One region of the Paenibacillus sp. Z3-2 genome, then DNA from elsewhere that is predicted to be linked to it. Evidence: riboswitches for the same ligand, from Rfam matches in the RefSeq annotation. Region 1 holds a riboswitch; the other holds the start of a gene.
The links. A riboswitch is a leader RNA that binds a small molecule or an ion and turns the genes downstream of it on or off. The one in region 1 is predicted to bind S-adenosylmethionine.
Positions count from the first base shown of each region.

Region 2: another riboswitch for S-adenosylmethionine. It lies ahead of mmuP (S-methylmethionine permease); the one in region 1 lies ahead of M1D71_RS24255 (methionine ABC transporter ATP-binding protein).

Region 1 covers NZ_CP096397.1:5,417,254-5,421,444, reverse strand. The annotation lists gene M1D71_RS24265 (COX15/CtaA family protein) at 1-512, shown strand, start outside; gene M1D71_RS24260 (Cthe_2314 family HEPN domain-containing protein) at 709-1,425, shown strand; SAM riboswitch class I at 1,568-1,709, shown strand; gene M1D71_RS24255 (methionine ABC transporter ATP-binding protein) at 1,836-2,870, shown strand; gene M1D71_RS24250 (methionine ABC transporter permease) at 2,872-3,531, shown strand; gene M1D71_RS24245 (MetQ/NlpA family ABC transporter substrate-binding protein) at 3,607-4,191, shown strand, end outside.
Region 2 covers NZ_CP096397.1:5,699,048-5,703,238, forward strand. The annotation lists gene mmuM (homocysteine S-methyltransferase) at 1-693, opposite strand, end outside; gene mmuP (S-methylmethionine permease) at 671-2,083, opposite strand; SAM riboswitch class I at 2,174-2,275, opposite strand; gene M1D71_RS25645 (Ger(x)C family spore germination protein) at 2,349-3,548, opposite strand; gene M1D71_RS25650 (GerAB/ArcD/ProY family transporter) at 3,545-4,191, opposite strand, start outside.

The DNA.
Region 1 (4,191 bases):
GGCAGGAAGCAAAAGATGGTGGATTGGAGCGTCTGAATAAATATCCTCGGGTCAGTAAAAAATTCAGAAATCTGGTCTGGTTCTCCACGATCTATACGTATCTCGTGGTATACACAGGCGCATTTGTGAGTCACACGGATTCTGCCGGTGGTTGTTCCGGATTTCCGCTCTGTAACGGGCAGATTATTCCTGAGCTTTCAGGCGGGGTAGCGGTTGCTTTTGCTCACCGTGCAGCAGCTGCGTCTTTAGTGATTGTTATTGCAATTCTGGGTCACTTCGCGTATCGTAATCATCCGGATAACAAGGAAATGCGTACTCTTGGCGTTGTATCTGTTGTTTTGATTCTGATGCAAGTGGTCATCGGTATTTTCATGATGGTGACGATGAGCCGTCCGGAAGTATACATGTTCGTAGCTCTTGCCCATATGCTGGACATCGCCATACTGTTCGGGATCTTAACGTATATGAGTTTCCTGGTGTACAAGCTGCATCGCCCGGTTAATCGTTTCTAGATCCATTTCTTGGTCTTTGGGCTCAATATTGAAAGTCCACCATCCAGTGATGTACATCATTGGACAGGTGGACTTTGTTTGATGTCAGGGGGATCAGGGCAACCTATGGCATGCAGCGTTTACATGTTTACTCGGAATGATTATGTTTATATGATGAACCTTTATGGATCAGCAGAGTGGAAAGAGGAGGTTATATATGCTGCGAACGTTGCTGGGAGAAAAGCCACGTGTAAACGAAGGTTTGCTGAAAGAAGCAATGGAGTCCATGGCGCATACACTTGAGCTGTTTCAGCGACAAATGCATGTGGACCATGATCCTACTCACGACTATCGGAAACTGTATGTGTGGACCCAGGGGCTTATCTCTTCCCTGGATGAACTGGAGCAAAGCTGCTTCGCTGCTGCTCATTTTCGACAAAAGGTCGTTGCAGGTTCGACGGACGATATGACGCTAGCCGAGAAAGCTGAGTATGCTCGGTATGTTTATTTTTACAAAGATGGCTTCATTCGCTGCTTTGCCATTCTGGATAAAGTCGGCACCGTATTGAATGAGATATTCCAGCTGAATACTTCAAATACAAAAGCGCATTTTTCTTATTTTACCGTGTTAAGACAGTTCGACTTTGCGAGGGAGCATCATGATCTTGCCCTGCGATTGATTCAGATCAAGGACTCTTATCGTGAGCCGATGAGCAAGCTGCGCAAACGACGTAATATGGAAATTCACTACATGAACTCCGAAATGCACGATGATCTGTGGCAGTTACATCAGACGTTGCAAGGTAAAGTGAAATTGGAGGATCTGAATCAACATGTGCAGGAAATGCGTCAGGGCGTGGATATGGTCTGTGAAACGTTAACAGCCTCTTATAGCTATATCAATAAAATATGGCTAAGAAATAATTGCCTTTGACAAATCGGAATACTTGGAATATACTGAGTTTCAATCGATGTTACACGGATATAACTGATATTTCAGAAGTTAGAAGTTACGTTCACATTATAATGCATAAACTACATGAACTTATAGAATCCTACAACATACAACAGCATATTTCTTATCGAGAGCGGCGGAGGGACAGGCCCGATGAAGCCCGGCAACCGATTTGTAACGACATGACACATGTGTCATTCGTTATAGATGTTAGGTGCTAATTCCTACAAAATGGTGCAAGACACGATTTTGGCAGATGAGAAGGTATATTCTTTCACGTAAAGAGCCCTCTTTGTATCTGCAAAGGGCTCTTTTTTTGTATGTATAGGGGAGTTTTCCTTTAGATCGGGTAAAGATACATGTAGGTGGTTGGAAAGGGGCAAGTGCGATTGATTGAATTAAAAGGTTTAACGAAAACGTACGGCAAAGGGGCAAAATCTACAACGGCACTATCCGAGCTGAATTTGAGCATCCAAAAGGGTGAAATCTACGGAGTGATCGGCCATTCTGGAGCGGGAAAAAGTACACTGATCCGTTGCATTAATTTGTTGGAGCGCCCTACGGAGGGTGAAGTATGGGTAGACGGGATCAACCTGACTGAACTGAACAAAACCGAATTGCAGCAACAGAGACGCAAGATCGGGATGATTTTTCAACACTTTAATCTGTTATCCTCGGCAACGGTGTATGATAATGTAGCTTTTCCGTTAAAGCTTGTGAATACGCCCAAGGAAGCAATTGATCGCAAAGTGAAGGAAATGCTCGCTCTGGTTGGTCTGGAGCACCATAGCAGCAAATATCCGGCTCAATTATCGGGTGGACAGAAACAGCGTGTAGGGATTGCAAGAGCACTCGCCAGTGATCCGAATGTACTCCTATGTGATGAGGCCACCTCGGCACTTGATCCGCAGACGACAAATTCGATTCTAAAGTTATTGCTCGACATTAATGAAAAGTACAACCTGACGATTGTGCTGATTACACATGAGATGCACGTCATCCAGAATATCTGTGACAAGGTGGCTGTCATTCATCAAGGCGGCATAGTGGAACAGGGACCTGTAACCGAAGTATTCCTGAAGCCGCAGCATGCCATTACGCGGGACTTTATGATGCGTGATCATGAAGTTGGACTTGCCCTTGAAGAGACTGCTTTGGCGAATGCAGGCTTGAAATTACAGGCAGGTGCTGCTTCCAAACTTGTGAAGATATCCTTTCTGGGTAACAAAACGTATGAAGCGATTTTGTCCAGAACGGTACGTAAAACGGGAGTGGATTTTGCGATCCTGCAGGGTACGATCTCTACGATCAAACAGGTTCCTTATGGGCAGCTGACCGTTCGGTTCGAAGGCGATACCCATGCGATTGACCGGACGATATCAGAATTAACCGCAGAGGGACTTGATGTGGAGGTGCTACGTTAACATGGATTTTTCTACAGTTCGCTGGGAAGAGGTTGGTAAAGCTTCCATTGAGACACTGCAAATTTTGGGTGTATCAGGCTTGTTTACCGTAATCTTTGGTTTACCACTCGGGGTGCTGCTGTTCATGACAGCCCGATCTGCTTCAACCAAATCACGGGTGGTATACATTATACTGTCCCTGATTGTTAATATTTTGCGATCGATCCCATTTATTATATTGATTGTCGCTCTTATTCCATTCACTCGTTCACTCGTCGGTACAGCTACAGGGGTGCTTGGTGTTATCCCACCTTTAGTTATTTCAGCAGCTCCTTACTTCGCTCGACTGGTAGAGACAACAATGCGTGAAGTGGATCGTGGTGTCATTGAAGCAGCACAGGCGATGGGTGCATCGACCGGACAGATTGTAAGACGGGTACTGTTGCCTGAGGCACTTCCTGGTCTGCTTGCTGGAATAACCATCACTATCGTTACGCTTGTCTCGTATACGGCGATGGCGGGTATGGTTGGTGGTGGAGGCCTGGGAACGCTGGCAATTAACTATGGGTATTATCGGTATCAAAATGAAATTATGATCATATCCGTAGTGTCGATGATTATTCTAGTGCAAATTCTCCAGATGGCTGGAGATCGCTTGGTTACATTTTTCACCAGGAAATAACACATAGATAACATGATGGATATGCATTCTTGCGGACGCCACATGAAAAAAATGATTAGAGAAGGGGTTTTACACATGAAAAAATGGTCTTTTGCTCTACTTAGTCTTATGCTGATTGCGGTTCTTGCCGCGTGCGGAAACAACAAGGACGCCGACAGCGGCGCAGACAATGAAGGAGGAGCTCCGCGTACAGTAGAATTGAAAGTGGGAGCTTCACCTACACCACACGCAGAGATTCTGGAAAGCATCAAGCCTGAGCTGGAAGCACAAGGTATTCGTTTACAAGTGGTTACGTTTAATGATTATGTTCAACCCAACCAGCAACTGGCTGACGAAAAGTTGGATGCAAACTTCTTCCAGCATCAGCCGTACCTGGACACCGAGAATAAAGAACGTGGTTTCAACCTCGTTACTGTAACTCCTGTTCATGTTGAACCTTTTGGTGGATACTCCAAAATGATTAAGTCTTTGGATGAATTGGCAGATGGCGCAAAAGTAGCAATTCCGAATGATCCATCCAATGGTGGACGTGCACTGTTGTTGCTTGCGAAGGAAGGCGTCATTACCCTGAAAGACAACACAAATATTACATCGACGATTCAGGATATTACAGCAAATCCAAAAAACTTGGATATTATCGAGCTGGATGCAGCCATGATG
Region 2 (4,191 bases), 280 kb from region 1:
AAAAGATAACCAGGCATATGCATGAGGAAACTCCTTCAGCAAATCAACCAGCACCTGTGCTTCCTGCAAGGATGGAATGGTCTCCAATGCCAGAATATCAGCACCCGCTTCAAGCAACGCCGCTATACGCGGACGATGGAATTCAGCCAAGGTCTCATCTGTGACGCCGTAATGACCAATGTACTCCGATCCATCAGCAAGGTATGCACCGTAGGGTCCAACGGATGCGGCAACGAGCGGTCGCGGCCGAACCAGGGCACATTTCTCTGGGACAACAGGCGTTTGTTGTTGCGTATCCAACAAGGAAGAATTGCCCTCCGGTTTAACTTCCGTGTTCTCAACTATACTGTCCTGCACTTCTGCCCATACGTCATCTCTCGCTTGTGCAGCCAGTTTCACCGTCTTGCGGATCAGGTCCAACGCTGCCTGCTCTCCGATTCCTCTCTTGCTGAAGCCATCCACTGTCGCTTGATAACTGGATGTAATCGCGCAGTCGGCTCCTGCTCGAAAATAATCCGCATGAACCTGAACGATAACATCCGGATTCTCAATTAATACACGAGCAGACCAGAGCGGATCGTCCAGATCACATCCATGCTGTTCAAGTTCGGTCGCCAGCGCTCCGTCCAGAATCATGACCGGATGTTCACGCAGGATCTCTTCTATGGGGTTATTCTGTTGTGCTAGCGTCATGTACTTGTCCTCTTTTCTTATTCACACGTTCTGTCAGATAATAGGCTGCGTAACACACTGCGATAAATGGAATCCCACAATACAGCGCAATCCGCTGTGTCGGGTCAAAGGCAATACCTATGCATGAAGCCAGGCATAATATAAATGAAATAATCGGTACCGCCGGGTATAGCGGTGTGCGGTACACCAGATCTTTGACCGCGTGGCCTTCCCGGATATATTGTCTGCGGAACATGTATTGGGAAGCGCTGATGCTCATCCATACCGCAACAACAGCCAGACCCGAAATAGAAACCAGTGTAATATACACGGTACCTGGCGCAATGATGCTGGACAGCAAGGCCAGCGCACCACCAACCATACTGATCAGGAGTGCATTCAATGGCACACCGCGTTTGGTCAATTTGGCAAACCATGGAGAGATCGTTCGTTTATCAGCCAGAGACCAGAGCATCCGTGACGAAGCATACAGGCCTGAATTGGCTGCAGAGAGAATCGCCGTCAGAATAACAAAGTTCATAATGTCTGCTGCATACGGCACACCCACTCGTTCCATTACTGCTACAAATGGACTTTGCAGTACACTGGCATCCGACATAGGTAGCAAGGCAGACAAGATAACAATCGTTCCGATGAAGAAAATAACCAAACGCCAGAGCGTCGTATGAATGGCTTTGGGTATCGTCTTCTCCGGGTTCTCGGTCTCCCCGGCAGCAATGCCGATTAACTCGGTGCCCGAGAATGCAAAGTTTACAGCAAGCATGGTCATCAATATCGCTGTAGCCCCATGGGGAAACCACCCGGATGCGGTAATATTCGATAAAAACGGAGCCGGTTCAGCATCCGCCATCGGAATGAACCCGAACATGGCTGCGCCACCGATAATTATAAAGACTACGATCGTCACTACTTTCACAGATGAGAACCAGAACTCGGATTCCGCGAATAATTTTACTGTTAATGCATTGAACAGAAAAATCATCAACGCAAAAATGGCACTCCATATCCATACGTTGACCGATGGGAACCAGCGCTGCATCAGCAGTCCGGCGGCTGTGAATTCGGAACCCAGTGCAACGGTCCAGGTTAACCAGTACAACCAGGCCACCGTGTAGCCTGTTGCTGGTCCGATATATTTGGCAGCATAGCTATGAAATGCCCCCGTCTCTGGCATATGAACAGACAGTTCACCGAGACAGAGCATAACCAGATATACGACGATCGCCCCGATCAGATAGGACAGAATGGTTCCCAGGGGTCCCGCCTGTTGAATCGTGTAACCCGAGCTTAGGAATAATCCTGTTCCAATCACTCCACCGAGAGAGAGCATGATCACATGCCGTGCCTGCATTTTCCGCTGAAAATGTCCTTTGTCGTTGTTGTTATCCATACCTGTTGCTCCCTACTTCTTCATCCAGAAAAACAAAAAAGACCCACTCTTCCTAAAGAGTGCGCCGTTACTGACAAATAAAAACAAACGCTCCTATCTATCAGGCTTTCACCCGCTGGAATTAGCACAGTATCCTTCAGATCTGTTGCTGAGGCTTCTAAGGGCCAGTCCCTCCACCTCTCTGGATAAGAAAATGATTTTTTATAAATATAGCGATCTATCATGAATGTGTCAACATTTTAATACTAATTGGCCACCCTCCTCGCTATTCGGTAGAAGATCCGAGATTGGTGATAGTGGTCTTCACATCGTACGTAATTGGTACGGTACTAAAAATGTTATCCCAATCATCTTTGACTTTCTTCCATGTTTTAGGTTCTTTAATACGCAAGCTGTCCCGAAAATCCGCAACATCCACTTTGTAGGTATGCTGAAGTTTGTATAACACTTGACGGATCTGTTGTTCCGCCAATTCAGAAAATTCTTTTTCCAGTTCCCTGAGATAGGCCCCCTTTTCCTCTTCTTCGGGAGCACGCCAATCTTCCATCAACCAGCCTTCGGAATCGACTTTCACGTGGAATGAAATATCATTGCCAACCACCTTGGGAATCACTTTTGTTTTCTTCTTCTTCATTTCATATACAACGGTGAAACCCTCTTTGTTGTATGTTTTCAATACGCCTCCCTTTTCTTTAGGTCTGATCCACGATAGCCCTTCCAGATCGGTTTGGCTGAGTTCCCCGAGGAATTTGGTCGTTTTTCCATCAAAGATACTGCCACCAGAGAACTTATCCTCTCCATTGCTCAGTACATTTTGAAGTAAAAAGCTAGAACCGGATTGCATTTGGGCATCTAATTTGGAGAGCAAAACGGGGTCCAGGATTTTGTTGGACAAGTATGAATTGTCGGTAATGCTTGTGAGATAAAATGCTGGAATTTGAGAAGGGTCCTCCGAAGTGAGCACATCCAGGGCACGATGATGACTAATCAGAACGAGACAGTTTGGACGAATATCGTTATCCCGAAGTACAAAATCCAGCAGTTGGTCCAGACCATACTTTTTGGCTATATCCTTGGAGATGACGATGACCTTCAGATGATGTCCGATGAGCGGACGATCTCGTCTTAATGCAAACTGACGAAAGATTTGCAGCAAGGAATCTCCGGTCAGCTGTTCATTGGAATATGAAGTCTTACCAGAACCAGGTGATCCGGACTGTTCGCCTTTTTTGCTGCTGGAGCTGCCCGGAGCAATCTGTACCGTAGCAGTTATATTGTTTTGCTTGGAATACGTTCCTCCCTGAGCGGCGATATTCTTCTCAAATTCCGTTTCTTTTCCGACATCGATCCCGAGACCAACATAGACACTTAGATCCTCTACCTCCCGACTGCTCCAGCATCCGGATATCAACAAAAGAACACACAACACAAAGGCTATACGTAAAAGCATACGGAAACGAATCATGCATGTTTGCCTCCTTTTTTACGAACCAGACTTAGTATCAGCAGCAACAGGGGTAAAATGGCAAATAGAAGTACGGATGAATTGCCCAGCATATCACCCAGTGCAAACGTTTCATCCACGGTTTTGGGCATCAATGCCGTCAGATAAATTAACGGCAGAAGAGCATACATAATGACCTTGATCTTCTTCGTACGAAATAAGTCGCGAATGCCCACCGAAGCGCAATAGTGTGTGATCGTAAAGCTCGAGAAGATCTGCATTATCCAGATGACCAGTAGCAAGGATTCGAAACGCTCGAAAATCAAACCCTGTATCTCAAAACTTCTCACCAAATCCAACGTTGGCCAAGTCCGCGTCTTAATCCCGTCAAGAGAAAGACTACCTACAACCATCACCACCGTAATTAGGTAAATCATTGTGGATATGAACATGCCCCAGCTCATGGCGGCATTGCTTTTTTTTGGATTTTTCATATAAGCAGTCATAACAAACATGACTTCGTACCCCGTATATGCCAGCAGCGAAGGTTTCAATCCTTTGATAACTGGCATGACTCCCTCTCCGAGTACGGGCCTCAGATTGCCGATTTCAAATAACTGATTACTAAGCAAGATTTCAATCACAAATATAATCAGTGTAATCG